One region of the Burkholderia sp. BCC1999 genome, then DNA from elsewhere that is predicted to be linked to it. Evidence: riboswitches for the same ligand, from Rfam matches in the RefSeq annotation. Region 1 holds a riboswitch; each other region holds the start of a gene.
What was found. Region 1 has a riboswitch for cobalamin ahead of U5809_RS04185 (TonB-dependent receptor domain-containing protein). Riboswitches for the same ligand answer to the same signal wherever they lie in the genome.
Positions count from the first base shown of each region.

Region 2: linked by a shared signal. The riboswitch ahead of U5809_RS07220 (FecCD family ABC transporter permease) and the one ahead of U5809_RS04185 (TonB-dependent receptor domain-containing protein) in region 1 are both predicted to bind cobalamin.
Region 3: linked by a shared signal. The riboswitch ahead of cobA (uroporphyrinogen-III C-methyltransferase) and the one ahead of U5809_RS04185 (TonB-dependent receptor domain-containing protein) in region 1 are both predicted to bind cobalamin.
Region 4: linked by a shared signal. The riboswitch ahead of cobG (precorrin-3B synthase) and the one ahead of U5809_RS04185 (TonB-dependent receptor domain-containing protein) in region 1 are both predicted to bind cobalamin.

Region 1 covers NZ_CAJPHP010000002.1:281,459-285,663, forward strand. Annotated here, with positions in the region: gene U5809_RS04185 (TonB-dependent receptor domain-containing protein) at 1-1,597, opposite strand, end outside; cobalamin riboswitch at 1,812-2,005, opposite strand; gene U5809_RS04190 (AraC family transcriptional regulator) at 2,094-3,152, opposite strand; gene U5809_RS04195 (hypothetical protein) at 3,319-3,663, shown strand; gene U5809_RS04200 (Dabb family protein) at 3,653-4,205, shown strand, end outside.
Region 2 covers NZ_CAJPHP010000004.1:155,244-159,448, forward strand. Annotated here, with positions in the region: gene U5809_RS07200 (EVE domain-containing protein) at 1-303, opposite strand, end outside; RNA gene ssrS (6S RNA) at 375-556, opposite strand; gene U5809_RS07210 (cell division protein ZapA) at 638-952, opposite strand; gene U5809_RS07215 (ATPase) at 949-1,299, opposite strand; cobalamin riboswitch at 1,454-1,706, shown strand; gene U5809_RS07220 (FecCD family ABC transporter permease) at 1,748-2,863, shown strand; gene U5809_RS07225 (ABC transporter ATP-binding protein) at 2,860-3,672, shown strand; gene cobT (nicotinate-nucleotide--dimethylbenzimidazole phosphoribosyltransferase) at 3,734-4,205, shown strand, end outside.
Region 3 covers NZ_CAJPHP010000012.1:28,177-32,381, forward strand. Annotated here, with positions in the region: gene cobW (cobalamin biosynthesis protein CobW) at 1-862, opposite strand, end outside; cobalamin riboswitch at 1,191-1,456, opposite strand; cobalamin riboswitch at 1,570-1,805, shown strand; gene cobA (uroporphyrinogen-III C-methyltransferase) at 1,915-2,724, shown strand; gene U5809_RS18710 (cobalamin biosynthesis protein) at 2,721-3,098, shown strand; gene cobO (cob(I)yrinic acid a,c-diamide adenosyltransferase) at 3,135-3,737, shown strand; gene U5809_RS18720 (cobyrinate a,c-diamide synthase) at 3,740-4,205, shown strand, end outside.
Region 4 covers NZ_CAJPHP010000012.1:4,663-8,867, reverse strand. Annotated here, with positions in the region: gene U5809_RS18615 (precorrin-2 C(20)-methyltransferase) at 1-303, opposite strand, end outside; gene U5809_RS18610 (precorrin-8X methylmutase) at 300-926, opposite strand; gene cobG (precorrin-3B synthase) at 919-2,283, opposite strand; cobalamin riboswitch at 2,390-2,581, opposite strand; gene U5809_RS18600 (hypothetical protein) at 2,729-3,025, shown strand; gene cbiE (precorrin-6y C5,15-methyltransferase (decarboxylating) subunit CbiE) at 3,149-4,205, shown strand, end outside.

The DNA.
Region 1 (4,205 bases):
TCAGGATGCCGATCGCGACGCTCACCGGCGTGTAGCGGCCGATCGTCCCCTTGTACGACAGGTCGATCCCGCGGATATGTGCGCGGCCGATGTTGATCGGCGAATACGTCGCCGGGTTGTACGCGATCAGGTTGTTGACGCGCGTGTCGTAGATCGCGGCGGAGAACGTGCCGTACGACGTGTTCGCGTCGAGCGCCGCCTCGACCGACGTGCTGCGTTCCGGGCTGAGGTTCGGATTGCCGTAGCCGGGGTAGTACAGGTCGTTGAAACTCGGCAGGCGGAACGCGTTGCCGTACGACACGCGCGCCGTGTAGACCGGCGTGATCGCCCACGACAGCGCGGCATTGCCCGTGTTCACGCCTTGCCCGGCGATGATCTCGCGACGCCCCGCGAGGAACATCGTGACGCTGCCGAGCGTGGCCGACTGATGCAGCGAGAACGCGGAGTCGTTGCGCGTCGGTATGCCGCCGGGCGCGTCGATCGGCAGGAATGCCTGTTCGCGCGTGAAGTCGTACGCGAGCTTGCTCTCGCCCGACAGCGGCAGGCCGAACAGGTGGAACCCGCGCTCCTGATGGGTCAGGGACGTCGACGTGCTGATGCGCTGTGAATTGATCTGGTCGGTCGGGATGGACGGATCGCTCGCGTAGAGGAACTGGCGATCGTTCGCATAACCGAACGACTGGTCGAACTGCGTATCGGGCGTGATGTCGAGATGGAACGCGAGACCGGTCGTCAGCTGATGATCGAGCTGGCGGTTCGCATAGCCGCTGTTGTCGTAGGACAGGTCGGAGCGGTGATACAGCGCGAACGTCGAGATCGACCAGTTGTCGCGTGCGTAGCCGAGGCGCGCATCGAGATCCTGCGCGTGATACGGATTGCGGCCGTCCTCGTGATATGGCAAGACGGGCCGCGTCGAATCGATGCCGGCCGTGTTGTACGAGTGCAGGCCAAGCGAGTAGGTGAGTCCGCCGAGCGCGGCGAGCGGCCCGGTCGACGGCACCGTACCCGACGTGCGTAGCTGCGTGTCGAACGTCTTGTTCGATCCGCCGCCGAACGACACGGTGGTCTGGTTCGGCTGGTTCGACGAGCGGCGCGTGAACAGTTGCACGACACCGCCCATCGCGTTGGCGCCGAACGACGCGGCGGCCGGCCCCGAAATCACCTCGACACGTTCGAACGCTTCCGTCGGCAGGTCGGCCCACGGCGCGATGCCGGTAGTCGGCGAGCCGATCCGGATGCCGTCGATGAACACGGCGACCTGGCTCGCCGACGAGCCGCGGATGCTGACCGATGCGGAGGAGCCGGGGCCGCCGGTCTGCGAAACGGTCACGCCGGGCAGCATCGCAAGCGCCTGCGTGATGCTCGGCTCGCTCGGCGACAGGCGGTCGAGATCGGTTCGCGTGAGTACCTGGGTCGACGCATAGCGGCCGTCGAACGATTCGGGCAGGCGACGCGTGTCGGTCACGCTGATCGTCGGCAGGTCGACGCTTTCCGCTGGCTGGGCGGGCGGCTGGAGCGCGGTGTCGCCGGCGGCATGGGCGATCGGGACGAGCAGCGCGGAGGCGGCGGACGTGGCGAGCAGGTAACGAATATTCATGAGACAGCGAGAGAAAGCGCGTTGCGCATACGGCGATCGTGAGCGGACGGCGGGCAGGTTGCGCGTGCCGACGGCGTGTCGGTGCGACGCTTCCGGCAGGGAAGCGGATTCGGGAATGAAGGACATCTGACGGATCCTGAGGTCGGTTCGTCCATGCAACGGGCGGCCGCCAGCGGCGGTGCTTGCACATCGGGACACCCCGCCCGGTGCGGCTGCTGGACCTCGGGTCGATGGCAGGTCTCCTGGCTCGCGGGTCGTCATCCGTGCAGGCCTTCCCGGTTTCCCAGTGGCATGCAGTGGCACGAATTCGCCGCTCACAGTTGCGGGGGCAGCCGCAGATTCGAGGCGTTGCCCCTCCTGCGTTCCCTTTTGATCCCATCCCTGGGAACCATCAGCGCGCAAGGGTAATGGCGCGCGCTCGGGCGAGTCAATTGCCGCACCGCGCGGGATGCGAAAAAACGTCATTACCCGGCAATCGCTTTCCGAATCCTTTCCCTTATGCGCCGGTGCCGCGTTTCTTGTCTGAAGAATCGGGGTGGCCGTGCGTCATGCGATCGCGCCTGAACCGGCTCGGCGCGACGCCGTTCCAGCGCACGAACGCGCGCCGGAACGCCTCTTCGCCGCCGAAGCCGAGATACGCGGCCACGCGGGTAATCGGCCAGTCGGTCTCGTGCAGACATCGTCGGGCCGCATCGGCCACGCATTGTTCGCGCAGCACGTGATAGCCGCTTCCTTCCGCCGCCAGCCGCCGCCGCAACGTCGCCTCGCTGACGCCGAGCCACGCGGCCAGCTCCGCAAGCGCCGGCAGCGCCTGTTCGCGCGCGAGCGCCGCATCGAGAAAACCGCGCACCTGCTGCGCCCATGACACGACGGCCGGCGGCGCATCGATCAGACGAAACGGGAAGTCGACGAGAAACGCGTCGAGTTCGCCCGGCTGCCGGATCACGCGGCAATCGAGCCGCGTCGCATCGAACGCGAAGCCATAGGTTTTCCGGCCGACGTCGACCGGCGCGTTGAACAGCCCGAGCAGCGGCACCGCGTCGTCGCGGCGCGGATGGCCGAGCCACACGTCGGTCGGCCGCAGCGGCTGCCCGATCAGCCAGCCGAACAGCTGCAGATAGCAGAACAGCCCGGTCAGGTCGACGAGGCACGTGGCCGGGCTGCGCGTGCGCCGCAGCGAATCCATCCGGAACGTCGCACGCCCGTCGCGTACCGTGAGCGACAGCACGCCGGCGCGCGGCGTCAACATTTCGCAGAAGTCGCGCGCGCAGCGGATCGCGTCGGCGAGCGTCGCGCAGCTCAGCAGGCACCGGCACATCAGGTCGACTTCCTGCTTGCGCATCGGCGGATGGCCGTCGCCGCGTGCGACCTGCGCCTCGAGCCGCTCGATCGCGTCGCGGTACAGCGCGACGAAGCCGCCCGGGGTCGCCGCCGCTTGCGGCGCGTGCGCCGCGTGGTCGGCCGGAGGCGTGCCGCTGCGCGTGAGTTCGTTCAGCAGGCGTGCGCCGAGACCCGGCAGCACGCGTCCGCTCGCCGGCAATACACGCTGTTTCATGAGTCTCCCGTTCTGATCGTTGCGACAGGGGCCGGTGAGCGGGCCGGTAGGGGTTCGCGAGCAGCCCCCACGCAAGAATGCTATCCACGCTGGCCGCCTTCGGCCTCGCTGGAACGGCGTAGGCCGGCCATGCATCCCGACCCGAACGACCACGGACGATACGCGAATGATCCAGATCGTAGACGAAATCACGCTCGCGCCCGAGCGCATTCCCGACGTGCTCGCGCTGCTGCGCGAGCGCTACCTGCCCGGCCATGCGGCGCGCGGACTGACGGCGGCCTGCCGCTGGGTGTCGCCGCCCGTTGCGGCGCCGGGGCAGCCGAGCACCCTGTGGCTGACGTGGCAGGTCGACGATGCGTATGCCTATTACCGGATGCGCGCATTGACCGATGGCGACGTGGTCGCGTTCTGGATGGCCGTCGACGGGCTGTGCGATGCGCGCCGCCGTCACGTGATGACGGACGCCAACGCGCCGCTGCCCGCGCTGACGGAGGTCGACCATGCGGCATGACACGGCACAGGTATTCGTTTCGGCCGATCGCGACGCGGAAGCGATCGAGCACGCATTGCGCGAAGCCGCGCACGCGCTGCCGGGCGCGAAACGCGTGGCGCTCGCGCGCAATCTCGAAGGCTGCTGGGGCGCGGGCGACTACACGCTCGACGTGCTGCGCGATGAACGGTTTGTCGATTCCTCAGCGGAATTCGCCGCACTGGCGCAACTGCCCGGCATCGCGCGCCTCGACGGTGCAGCGTGCCGCGCGATCGGCGGCGGCCTGCGCGAGCCCGCGTTGCGCGACGGCATCTGGCGCACGCTGATGTTGCGTGTGCGCCCGCAGGCAAGCGAAGCACAGGTCGCGTTGCTCGAGCACGAGTTGCTGCGGATGCCCGCGTTCATGCCGGGCATCCGCAACTGGCGCCTGAACCGGATCGAAACACCCGGCGCGTGGACGCACGTGTGGCAACAGGAATTCGCGCAGGTCGGCGATCTGCTCGGCGAATACCTGCTGCATCCGTATCACTGGGGTTGGGTCGACCGCCGGTTCGATGCCGAAA
Region 2 (4,205 bases), on a different contig from region 1:
GTCGACGAGCAGCCAGCGCGGCGCTTCCTGCGTCGATTTCGGGTCGTAATAGGGGCTTGCCGGATCGAACTGCGTGGGATCGGGGTAGGGCGTCGACGATACTTCGGCGAGGCCCGCGATGCCCGGCTCGGGGCAGCTCGAGTGATAGAACAGCACGCCGTCGCCGATCTTCATCGTGTCGCGCATGAAATTGCGCGCCTGATAGTTGCGCACGCCGGTCCACGGCAGCGAGCGCTGCGGTGCGTTGGCGAGATCGTCGATGCTCGCTTCGTCCGGTTCGGACTTCATCAGCCAGTATTGCATGGATCGTGATCGACGCAGAAAGAGGCTGCTACAAAAGAAAACGGCACCGGGACGTGCCCGATGCCGTTGGATAGGTCCCCGCCTTGGCCGCTAGGCCGGCATCCTGAACCTGGGGTTCAGAATTGGTCGCAGTTAGCAGCACTTCGGGTACATCAGACAGAGTGACGCGCGCGCCCGTGCTACAAATTTCCGCAACCGTGCACATGGCATTGGTTCAAGGAATATATGACCTTGGCGAACCAGGCAGGGAAGCTGACTGAACTGTGATTCGATGCGCCAATTTGACCACCGTTGACCGCCGAGATCAAGGGGAATCGACGTATCGATTAAAACGTTACTGCGTCTCGTGCTGTGCGAGCACCGCGCCGAGCTGTTCGTTCATCTGGTGCATTGTACGACGGATTTCCTCCGCCGGAAATGCTTCACCGTGCCGCACGCTCGTTTGCAGCCGCAGCAATTCCGATGCGAGCGACAGCGCCGCCATCACCGCAATGCGATCGGTGCCGCGTACCGAGCTGTTCGAGCGGATTTTCGACATTTCGGCGTCGACACGCGCGACTGCCTCGAGCAGCGCCGCTTCGGTCTCGGCCGAACAGGCCAACCGATAGGGCTGGCCGAGAATCGAGACTTCGATCTGCTTGGTGCTCATGCATGTTCTCCGTGGCTGGCCGCGTCATCGCCATCCGTACGCGCCTGCGCATCCAGCAGGTCGAGCTGGTTGTCGGCTTGCTCCGCGCTTTTCGAGCGCGGCAGCTTTTCGAGAATCGCGTTCAGTTTCACCTGGGCGTCGTCGATCTTTGCCGACAGCGTGTCACGCTCGGCCGCGAGTGCATTGCGTTCGTCGCGAAGTTCCGCGAGTTCCGCGCGGACCGTGTCCGCTTCCGCGCGCAATTGCGCGACCTGCTCCTCGAGCGCGAGCCGTTCCGCGTGATAGCGCTTGTTCAGCGAAATCAGACGGCCAATATTTTGAGATAAGGTTTCGAGTTCGTTGAGCATTTGCTGCGTCCTCTAAAGACCCAGCATTTTAGCGCGGAATAACGCGCAATCCGACATCTGTATCGTTTCCAGTCGTAACACCCCTGCTTCTTGCCGTGAATCGGTGCTTCCCGTACGTGTCCTGACGCTTCCTTGACGCTCGCGCGACCGGCTCCTAAACTGGCGCCGCCTCGGTGCTCGCGCGTGGCACGCGCGGTTAAACGGGAAGCAGGGCGTGCGCTTCGAGAGCGTGCCAACCTGCGCTGCCCCCGCAACGGTAAGCGGCCGCGTCTCCCGACGCAGGCCGGCTCGGGCGCGTTTTGCGTGCAGGTGTCGCACGCGGGCGCGGGCCACTGCGCTTGAAACGCGCGGGAAGGCGAGCCGGACCGCCGCCAGCCCGGATACCGGCCGAGACGGGAAGCCCGCACGGGCTTCGTGACGCGCGGCCTGCGGGGAGGCGGGGCGCGCAATGCTTCACGGAATGTTCTTCGATGCTGACCCCAATCGTCCGCGCGGCGTCCTTGTCACGTCCGGCCGGCAACCTCAAGCGGATGCGCCGCGCGTCATGCGCGCGGCCGTGCACGGCATGAGCGCCGCGCGCGCTGCCGCAATCTGGGCCGCGCTGGCCGCCATGGTCGCGTTGCTGTTCGTCGCATCGCTGTCGATCGGCAGCGTGCCGATGTCGCCGTGGCAGGCACTTGCATCGCTCGTGCCGCATGGCGGCGATGCGCTGTTTGCCGATATCGTCCGCACGCTGCGTCTGCCGCGTGCACTCGCGGGCTTCGCGTGCGGCGCGCTGCTCGCGCTGGCCGGAGCACTGCTGCAGGTGCTGCTGCGCAATCCGCTCGCGGAACCCTACGTGCTCGGCGTGTCCGGCGGCGCGGCCGGCTTCGCGCTCGTCGCGATGATCGCGGGCGGCGCGTGGTGGCTCGTCGACGCATCCGCATTTGCCGGCTCGCTCGTCTCGGTCGCGCTCGTGCTCGGCCTCGCGCGCCGCGAGCTGTGGCGCGGCGATTCGCGCGACGCGTCGCCGCGCCTGCTGCTCACGGGTGTCGTGATCGCGGCAGGGTGGGGCGCACTCGTCACGCTGTTGCTGTCGCTCGCACCCGATGCGAGGCTGCGCGGCATCATCTTCTGGCTCACGGGCGACCTGAACGGCGTGACGACGCCGTGGTTCGCATGGGGCGCGCTGCTGCTGGCCGCCTGCGTCGCGCTGCCGGTCGCGCCGCAACTGAACGTGCTGCTGCGTGGCGACGCGACCGCGCTCGCGCTCGGCGTGCCCGTCGCGCGCCTGCGCGTGCGGATCTATCTCGTCGCGTCGCTGGCCGCCGCGGCTGCGGTGACGACGGCCGGCACGATCGGCTTCGTCGGCCTCGTTGTGCCGCATGCGCTGCGGCTCGCGTTCGGCAACGACCAGCGAATGCTGCTGCCGGCCGCGATGCTCGCGGGCGGCGGCGGCGTGATGGCGGCCGACCTGCTCGCGCGCACCGCGATCGCGCCCGCACAGTTGCCGGTCGGCGTGATGACCGCGTTGATCGGCGTGCCGGTGTTCCTGTGGATGTTGTTGAGGAGACCGATGCGATGACGGATGCCGCACTGCACGCTGGCAGCGACCTGCGCTACGCGGCCGTCGACCTGACGCTGAAGGCCGGCGCGCGCACATTGCTCGACGGGTTCACGCAGGCCTTCCGCCCCGGCGAGATCTGGTGCGTAGCGGGGCCGAACGGCGCGGGCAAGACGACGCTGCTCGCGACGCTCGCGGGGCTGCAGCCGCCGGCCGGCGGACAAGTCGAGATCGACGGCCGGCCGCTTGCCGCGTGGCGCCCGGAACCACTCGCGCAGCGCCGCGCGCTGATGCCGCAGCAACTGCACGACGCGTTCAGCGCGACCGTATTCGACACGGTGCTGCTCAACCGCTTTCCGTATCTCGGTGGCTGGGGCTGGGAGCGCGACGGCGATCGCGCGGCCGCGCACGATGCACTTGCGACGTTCGACCTGACCGCGCTCGCGTCGCGCGACGTGTTGTCGCTGTCGGGCGGCGAGCGGCAGCGGGTCGCGCTGGCCGCGACGCTGTGCCAGGATGCGCCGTTGATGCTGCTCGATGAACCGCTCGCGCATCTCGACCTGCATCACCAGATCGACTGCCTGAGCGCGCTGACCGCATGGCTCGATGCGGGCCCGCGCACGGTGCTGTTCTCGTGCCACGACCTGAACCTCGCGCGGCGTTTCGCGACGCATGCGCTGCTGCTCGACGGGTGCGGTCGCGCGTGGGCCGGCCCCGTGCACGACGTGCTGACGCCCGAACGCGCGAGCGACGCATTCGGCTATCCGCTCGTGCTGATCCGCGAGAACGGCCGCGATGCGCTGTTGCCGGCGTGGCCTGCGCGACAATGAACTTTCCTTTTCCGATTCTTCCGATGCGCGGCGTGTGCCGCGCCCACGACACGGCTTCCCGATGACGACTCCGACCCACTTCCCGCCCGCGATCGCGCCGCTCGACGACGCGCTGCGCATACGCCTGCAGCATGTGATCGACCACAAGACCAAGCCGCCCGGCAGCCTCGGCCAGCTCGAGGCGCTCGCGCTGCAGATCGGCCTGATCCAGCGCACCGAACGGCCGGTCGTGCAGCGCCCGGTGACGATCGTGTTCGCCGGCGATCACGGGATCGCGGCCGAGGGTGTCAGTCCTTATCCGCAGGCGGTGACCGCGCAGATGGTCGCGAACTTCCTGGCCGGCGGTGCGGCGATCAACGCGTTCTCGGGCGTCGCGCAGAGCACGCTGGAGATCGTCGATGCGGGCGTCGCGTCGCCGTTGCCGCTGTCCGACCGGCTGGTGTCGCTGCCGGTCGCGCGCGGCACGCGCAACTTCGCGGCGGAGCCGGCGATGTCGCGTGACGAGGCGATGACGGCGCTGTCCGCCGGTGCGG
Region 3 (4,205 bases), on a different contig from region 1:
CGACGACCCGCTGCAGCGCGGCGATCGTCGCCTCACGCGTGCCGGCATCGCCCGACACGACCACCGAGTCGAAATCGTCGTGATGGTGATCGTGATCGCCGTCGTCGGCCGAGCCGTGATGGTCGTGACGCAGGTGAATCGTTTCTTCAGATGCCGATTCGAGACCGAGCAGCATCGCGAGGTCGAGCTCGCCGCGCGTCGCGCGCACGATCTTCACCTGCGGCGGGATCTCGTCGCGGATCGCGGTTTCGATCTGCGCGAATTCCGCATTGCCGACGAGATCGGCCTTGTTGACGATCACGAGATCGGCGGACGACAGCTGATCGGCGAACAGTTCGTGCAGCGGCGATTCATGGTCGAGGTTCGGATCGGCGCGGCGCTGCGCGTCGACGGCCTGCGGGTTTTCCGCGAACTGGCCGCTCGCGGCGGCCGGGCCGTCGACGACGGTCACGACCGCGTCGACCGTGAAGCTGTTGCGGATCGTCGGCCAGTTGAACGCCTGCACGAGCGGCTTCGGCAGCGCGAGGCCCGACGTCTCGATCAGCACGTGGTCGATGTCCGCACGGCGCTCGACGAGCGCCTCCATCACCGGATAGAACTCTTCCTGCACGGTGCAGCACAGGCAGCCGTTCGCGAGTTCGTAGAGCTGGCCCGACGCTTCGCCCTGCGCGCCCTCGGCATCCTCGCAGCCGATGCCGCAGCCCTTGAGGATCTCGCCGTCGATGCCGAGTTCGCCGAATTCGTTGACGATCACCGCGATGCGGCGGCCTTCGGCGTGCTGCAGGATGTGGCGCATCAGCGTCGTCTTGCCGCTGCCGAGAAAGCCCGTGACGATCGTGACGGGAAGCTTGCGTAGGGTCATGGTAGGTCCGGTGTCGAAGAGGGAATCAGGACGGGATCGTCGCGTCGGTGGCGGCAAGGCAATTCAGCGGGCGAAGCGCAGGAAGATCGCCGCGGGATCCGCGCGGACAGCCGCACGACGGGCGGAACAACGATTCGGACATGGTGCTTCCTTGCGAACGGTCGACATCGTGAATGCCAACACGGCTGCCACCGGCCCTGCCCGCGCCGCCTGCTGCTCGCCGCGCCGGCCCGGGCGCATTCGCGCGGGGGCCGATCGGCGCAGACAGCGGGAAACACCGGGCGTCGGGCCTGCTGCGGCCGTGGACGATGCGCCGCCTCCCCGCGGCGCTGAACCCCAACGTTTAGGCCGGTATCCGGGCTGGCGAACACGCCGCTTCGCCTTCCCGGATGCACGCGGCATCCAGTGGCGGTCGTCCGCCTGCACGAGACAGGCGGCGAAGCGGCGCTGCATCGCGTTGCGCGCGACACGTTCGCTTACCGTTGCGGGGGCAGCACAGGTTGGCTCGACTGCGATGCAGGCAGGCTCCCTGTTTCCCGTTTAACTGCGCGCGCCGGAGCGGCACGCGCGAGCACCAAAACGCGTGCGAGTGTAGGCGGCGGTGCGGGGAGCGTCAAGGCGCCATGGGCGGCCGGACTGCGTTGCGCATCGCCCGTGCGCCGCGCCGAAGGCCGTCGGTGGCCGGTTCGCGCGGGCGAACCGTGTGCTATCGTAGCGCCGCGTTCGGTGCTCGCATGCGCATTCCGCGCATGCAGTTAAACGGGAAACAGGAGGCGGACATCCGCCCGGCCTGTGCTGTCCCCGCAACGGTACGCCGCCCGCGCGACGCGCTCCCCGCGCACGCGCCCAGGCCGCCCGCGATGCCACTGCCCTTCACCGGGCGGGAAGGCTGCGGCCTGGCAAGCGGCCAGCCCGGATACCGGCCGACGCAAGGGGCGAGCCCGATGCTCGCCGAACGCCCGATCCGCGGGGGACGGATGGGGTGCGCATTCCGCCCGCGTTCGCGCGGGCTTCGCCCGATCCGTCATGCATTGCCTGTCCGCCGGCCGCCGATGTGCCGCCCGCCTTTTCCTTTCCACTGTTTCGACACGGTGCGTGCCGTGCCGGCGCCGATGAGCCGCGCCTGGCTCATCGGCGCCGGCCCCGGTGACGCCGACCTGCTGACGCTCAGGGCCGTGCGCGCGATCGGCATGGCCGACGTGCTGCTCGTCGACGATCTCGTGAACCCCGACGTGCTGCGCCATGCGCGCGCCGACGCGCAAATCGAGCATGTCGGCAAGCGCGGCGGCCATGCGTCGACGCCGCAAGAAGCGATCGTCGCCGCGATGCTCGCGCACCTGCGCGCGGGCCGGAGCGTCGCGCGGCTCAAGGGCGGCGATCCGTTCGTGTTCGGCCGCGGCGGCGAGGAACTGGCCGCGCTCGGTGCGGCGGGTTTTCCGGTCGAGGTCGTGAACGGCATCACCGCGGGTATCGCCGCGCCGGCCGCGCTCGGCATTCCCGTCACGCAGCGCGGTGACGCGCAAGGCGTGATCTTCGTCACCGGCCATGGCGCAGGCACCGACGAGCCCGACTGGCGCGCGCTCGCGGCCACGCGCATGACGATCGTGATCTACATGGGCATTCGTCGGCTCGACGCGATTACCGCAGCGCTGCGCGACGGTGGCCTGCCGGGCGATACGCCGTGCGCGGCGATCGAGAATGCGACCCGCCCGGAACAGCGGCACGTACTCGCGACGCTCGACAGCCTCGTCGAACGCATCGGCGCGACCGGACTCGGTTCGCCTGCGATCGTCGTGATCGGCCGCGTCGCGGCGCTCGCCGACGATCCGGCGGTGCGCGCGGCGCTCGGTGGCCGCGCATGATGCGCGTCGCGCTCGGCATCGGCTTTCGCGCGGACGTCACGGCCGCACAACTCGATGCCGCGATCCGCGCGGCGCTGGCGTGTTATCCGGCCATTGAACCGGCGCTCGTCGCGACGCTCGCCGACAAGGCGCGTGCCCGTGCGCTACGCACGCTGTGCGCGCGACGCGGCTGGCCGCTCGTCGCGTTCGACGCGGCGCAGCTGGCGAGCCGTCCCGAACTGGCCGCGAGCGGTCCGTCGGACGCCGCGCTTGCACGCTTCGGTGTGGCCGGTGTGGCCGAACCGTGCGCGCAGCTCGCGGCGCCGAACGGCCGGTTGCTGGGCCCCAAATCCATCCGGGACGGCGTGACGGTCGCGTTCGCCGGCCCGCTCTGAACCCTTTGTTCGCTTTCTTTCGACAGGACGAATCCGATGAAAACCGACGCCGAATCCCATCAGCGGATGACCGAACGCCGCCGCGCCGGCCACGAGAAGAAACAGGCTGCGGCCACTCATGAAAAAGGCCTGCTGATCGTCAATACCGGCAACGGCAAGGGCAAGAGCACGGCTGCGTTCGGCATGGCCGTGCGCGTGCTCGGGCACGGCATGCGGCTTGGCGTCGTGCAGTTCATCAAGGGCGCGCTGCACACGTCCGAGCGCGACTTCCTCGGCGCGGTTGCGGAATGCGATTTCGTGACGATGGGCGACGGCTATACGTGGAACACGCAGAACCGCGACGCCGACATCGCGACCGCGCGCAAGGGCTGGGACGAGGCGCGCCGGATGATCGAGAGCGGCGACTACCGGATGGTGATCCTCGACGAGCTGAACACGGTGCTGAAGTACGAATACCTGCCGCTCGACGAAGTGCTTGCGACGCTCGTCGCGCGCCCCGACTCGGTGCACGTCGTCGTGACCGGGCGACACGCGCCCGATGCGCTGATCGATGCGGCCGACCTCGTCACCGAAATGCGGCTCGTCAAGCATCCGTACAAGGAGCAAGGCGTGAAGGCGCAGCGCGGCGTGGAGTTCTGAGCATGCTCGCCTGCCCCGCGCTGTTCGTCAGCGCGCCCGCGTCGGGCCAGGGCAAGACGTCGGTGACGGCCGGCCTCGCGCGGCTGCACCGCCGGCTCGGCCGCCGTGTGCGCGTGTTCAAGACCGGGCCCGATTTTCTCGATCCGATGCTGCTCGAACGCGCGAGCGGCGCGCCCGTGCATGCGCTCGACCTCGGGATGGTCGGCGAAGCCGGGTGCCGCGCGTTGCTCGCCGATGCCGCGCGCGATGCCGACCTGATCCTGATCGAAGGCGCGATGGGGCTGTTCGACGGCACGCCGAGCAGCGCGGATCTCGCGGCCGCGTTCGGCGTGCCGGTCGTCGCGGTGATCTCGGCGAAGGCGATGGCGCAGACGTTCGCGGCGATCGCGTTCGGGCTCGCGCGGTTCCGGCCGGGGTTGCCGTTTCACGGCGTGCTGGCGAATCGCGTCGGCTCGGCGCGGCATGCGG
Region 4 (4,205 bases), on a different contig from region 1:
CCCCGCGTCGAGGTGTGCGGCGACGATCTCGGCTGCCGTGTCGTAGAAGTCGGCGATCACCGTCTCGTAGCAGAGCGGCGGCGGCAGTGCTTCGGTCGTCACCGGATAGACGAGCGGCAGTTGCGTCTGCCCGTCGAGCAGGTGCGCTTCGACGATGCCGTACGCATTGCCTTTCTTGCCCTTAGCGACGAAATACGCGACCACGGGCGCCGCCTGCAGCACGCGCAGCGCCTTGATCGTCATCAGTTCAGGATCGCCGGGGCCGACGCCGACCCCGAACAGGCGTCCGCGTGCGGTCGTCATTCGACCTCCGTCGCGAGCGCGTTGACCGCGGCGGCAGCCATCGCGCTGCCGCCGCGTCGGCCGAGCAGCGCGACGTACGGCACGCCACGGCTGTCGGCATCGAGCATCGCCTTCGATTCGGCCGCGCCGATGAAGCCGACCGGAAAACCGAGGATCAGCGCGGGGCGCGGCGCGCCGGCGTCGAGCATGTCGAGCAGGTGGAACAGCGCGGTCGGCGCATTGCCGATCACGACGACGCTGCCCGCGAGATGCGGACGCCACAATTCGAGTGCGGCGGCCGAGCGCGTGTTGCCGAGATGGCGCGCGAGATCGGGCACTTCCGGCTCGCCGAGTGTGCAGATCACGCGGTTGTCGGCCGGCAGCCGCGCGCGCGTGATGCCTTCGGCGACCATCCTCGCGTCGCACAGGATCGGCGCGCCGGCCGCGAGCGCCGTACGGCCCGCCGAGCCGGCGCCGGCCGAGAAGCGCAGGTCGTAGACGACGTCGACCATCCCGCATGCATGGATCACGCGCACCGCGAGTTTCTCGAGGTCGGGCGGAACCTGTGACAGGTCGGCCTCGGCGCGGATCGTCGCGAACGACTGGCGATAGATTTCCTGCCCGTCGCGAATGTAGTCAAGCATCGGTGGTGTCCTGGCTGTGCCGCGCGCCCGTCAAACGGGCCGCGGCCTGGTCAATCGTCAGATGGCGCGCAAGCGGGGCGCCGAGGCCCTCGGCCGCGTCGCGCCGGTAAAGGTCGTAATGCGCGGGCGCCACCGCGACGAGCGTATGCGTCGCGGGATGCGGCATCGCGCAATGGCGTTCGCAACCGGTCAGGTGCACGTCGACCGGATGGCCGATGCGCGCGGCGAGTGCGAGCGCGTCGTGTTTCGTGTCGGCGCGTGCTTTCGCACAGCCCGCGCTGCCGGTACAGGCGACGAGTGTCGCAAGCGGGTCCGACGGCCGGCACACGAGGCCGAGCGACGCGAGTGCGTCGAGCGTGGCCGGGGCGCGTTCGTTCGGCACACCGTGCAGAAACACGCCTTGCCACGGCGTCATCGACAGCGTGCCGTCGCCATCGGCTTCGGCCAGCGCGGCGAGCCGTTCCAGCTGCGTCGCGTCGAGCCGCCCGAGCACGCATTGCGCACCGACGCTGCCGCGCGCCGCATCGAGCGACGGGCGCATGCCGAAACGCAGCGCCCGATCGGTGCGCGTGCGCCGCCAGCCGGCGAGCGCGAGATCGGCCGTGAGCGGGAAGGGCAGGTAGTGCCGCGCGCGTTCGAGTAACGCGCGTTCGCCGCACGCTGCCAGCAATGCGCGCATCCGCGTGACATCGGCTGGCGCGAGATCGAGGAACGCGAGCAGCAGTGCGCGGACCAGCGCGACCGCCTGATCGGGCGACACATCGACCGACGCAGGCCGGTCGCCATCTACGACCGGCGGGCAGCCGGCCAGCCCGGCCGCGATGCGTACCGCGCCGTCGGCGCGGCGCCATGCGGCCAGCCAGATGTCGTGCGGATGGTCGAGCTCCACCACCGATTCGCCGCCGTCGAGCTGGATCGAGAATTTGGGCGACAGCTCGCCACGGCGCGGCTCGCTGGCCAGCATGTCGAGCAGCGGAATGGCGAGTGCGTGGCTATCGATGAGCGCGGCGGGATCGTGCCCGGCGAGCGGGCTGAGCATGATGTTGCGGACGTCGTCGCTCGCGGCGAGCGCGGCCGTATCGTTGGCCGAACCTGCCGCCGCCTCGGCGCGCGGGCCGAGCCCCGCATCGAGCAACGCACGCGTCAGCGCGTCGGCGGCACCGTCGCGAATGCCGCGCAGCTGGAGATTCGCGCGATTGGTCGCGTCGATCGCGCCGGAGCCGTACGCACGTGCGGCGGCGGCAATCGCGCGCGCCTGGCGTGCATCGAGCCGGCCGCCCGGCAGCTTGATCCGGCACAGGCCGCCATCGGCGGCCGCGACCACGCGCACGAGCCCCGGGCAAGCCGACGGGCGCACGACGGGCGATGCAGGAATCGAATCGGGGGCGGAACTCAACGGGATACCGGGACAGTGTCGCGCCGCGGCCAACGCATCGGTACACCCCGCCCGACGCCGACTGGCACGCACGCACTTTCTGGCCGGCAGGTCTCCTGGCTGACAGGTCGGCGCCGGCTCCCGGCCTTCCCGGTGAAACCAGTGGCATGAAGGGGAGATCGGCTCGCTGTCTACAGTTGCGGGGGCAGCCACAGCGGCGCGTGGCGCGCCCTGTGTTCCCTCTTCGGCCCCGAAGGGCACCGGCGAACGAACGGCCGTAGGATACCCGATTTTCACGACGCTCCGGCATCGGCGGGTTTGCCCTGCAGCCGCGTCGCAGCACGGCTGCGGCGGACTGCGCGAGCGCGCGCGGATGGTACGATTGGCGGCTCGACATCCGACCGGCGAGCCGCCGGGATCCGCAATGATGAAACTCGGCAGGACGGAGCTGTTCGGCATGGGGATTGCGCTGGCCTTGCTGGGCATCCCCGCATGGATGCTGCTCGCATTCACGCTGATTCCGTTTGCGCCGTCCGCGCAGTGGCCGAAGAATGTCGGGCTCGTCGGCCTCGTCGTGCCGATCGTGGCCGGCGGAACCTGGCTGTTCAGGCGAGGCGGTGTGCGGCCGTTCGTGTGGCTGCTGCTCGGCTGGCTGCTGGTCGCATCGATCGCCGGCATGTATCTGACCTTGCTGAACTACCTCGGCGGCGCGCCGCACGGCTGACATCGCTGCCGCATCGCGTGTCCGGGCAGGCGGTGGCGACGGGCGTCAACGAATCAACGCGCGGCAGCACGACGGCCGCGCATCGCAATAAATTGCAGGGAATCGAACGATGGGGAAGGGTGCATGACGGCGTGGCTGACGGTAGTGGGCATCGGCGACGACGGTTACGCGGGGCTTGGGCGCAGCGCACGTCGCGCGCTGCTCGACGCGACGCTCGTCGTCGGTGCGAAACGGCATCTCGACATGCTGCCCGCACGGCTGCGTGCCGAACGCGAAGCGTGGCCGTCGCCGTTCGATCTCGCGGGCGTGCTCGCGCGGCGCGGCTCGCCCGTTTGCGTGCTCGCGAGCGGCGACCCGATGCTGTTCGGCGTCGGCGCGACGCTCGCGCGCCAGCTTTCCTCCGATGACTGGCGTGTGCTGCCCGCACCGTCGTCGCTGTCGCTCGCGGCCGCGCGCCTCGGCTGGGCATTGCAGGACGTCGGCGCGGTCTCGCTGGTCGGCCGTCCGCTCGCGACGCTTGCGCGGCATCTGCTGCCGGGCCGGCGCCTGTTCGTGCTGAGCGCCGACGGCCGCACGCCGGCCGCCGTCGCGGCCGAACTCGCCGCGCGCGGCTTCGGGCCGACGCGCATCAGCGTGTTCGAACATCTGGGCGGTCCGCTCGAGCGGCGTCTCGACGGCCTCGCGCAGGACTGGAGCGTTGCGGAAACGGCCGCGCTCAATCTTGTCGCGCTCGACTGCCAGGCCGGCCCCGACGCGCCACGTCGCGCGCTCACGCCCGGCCTGCCCGACGATGCCTACCGCCACGACGGCCAGCTCACCAAGCGCGACCTGCGCGCGATGACGCTCGGGCGCCTCGCGCCCGCGCCCGGCGAACTGCTGTGGGACGTCGGCGCGGGCAGCGGTTCGATCGGCATCGAATGGATGCGTGCGCATCCGTCCTGCCAGGCGATCGCGATCGAAGCGCATGCGGAACGGCAGCGCTTCATCGAACACAACCGCGACGCGCTCGGCGTCCCGGGCCTGCAGCTCGTCGCGGGCCGCGCGCCCGACGCGCTTGCAGGGCTCGCGACGCCCGACGCGATCTTCATCGGCGGCGGTGCGACGGCGCCCGGCGTGCTCGACGCGTGCTGGGCATCGCTGAAACCCGGCGGCCGGCTGGTCGCGAACGCGGTCACGCTGC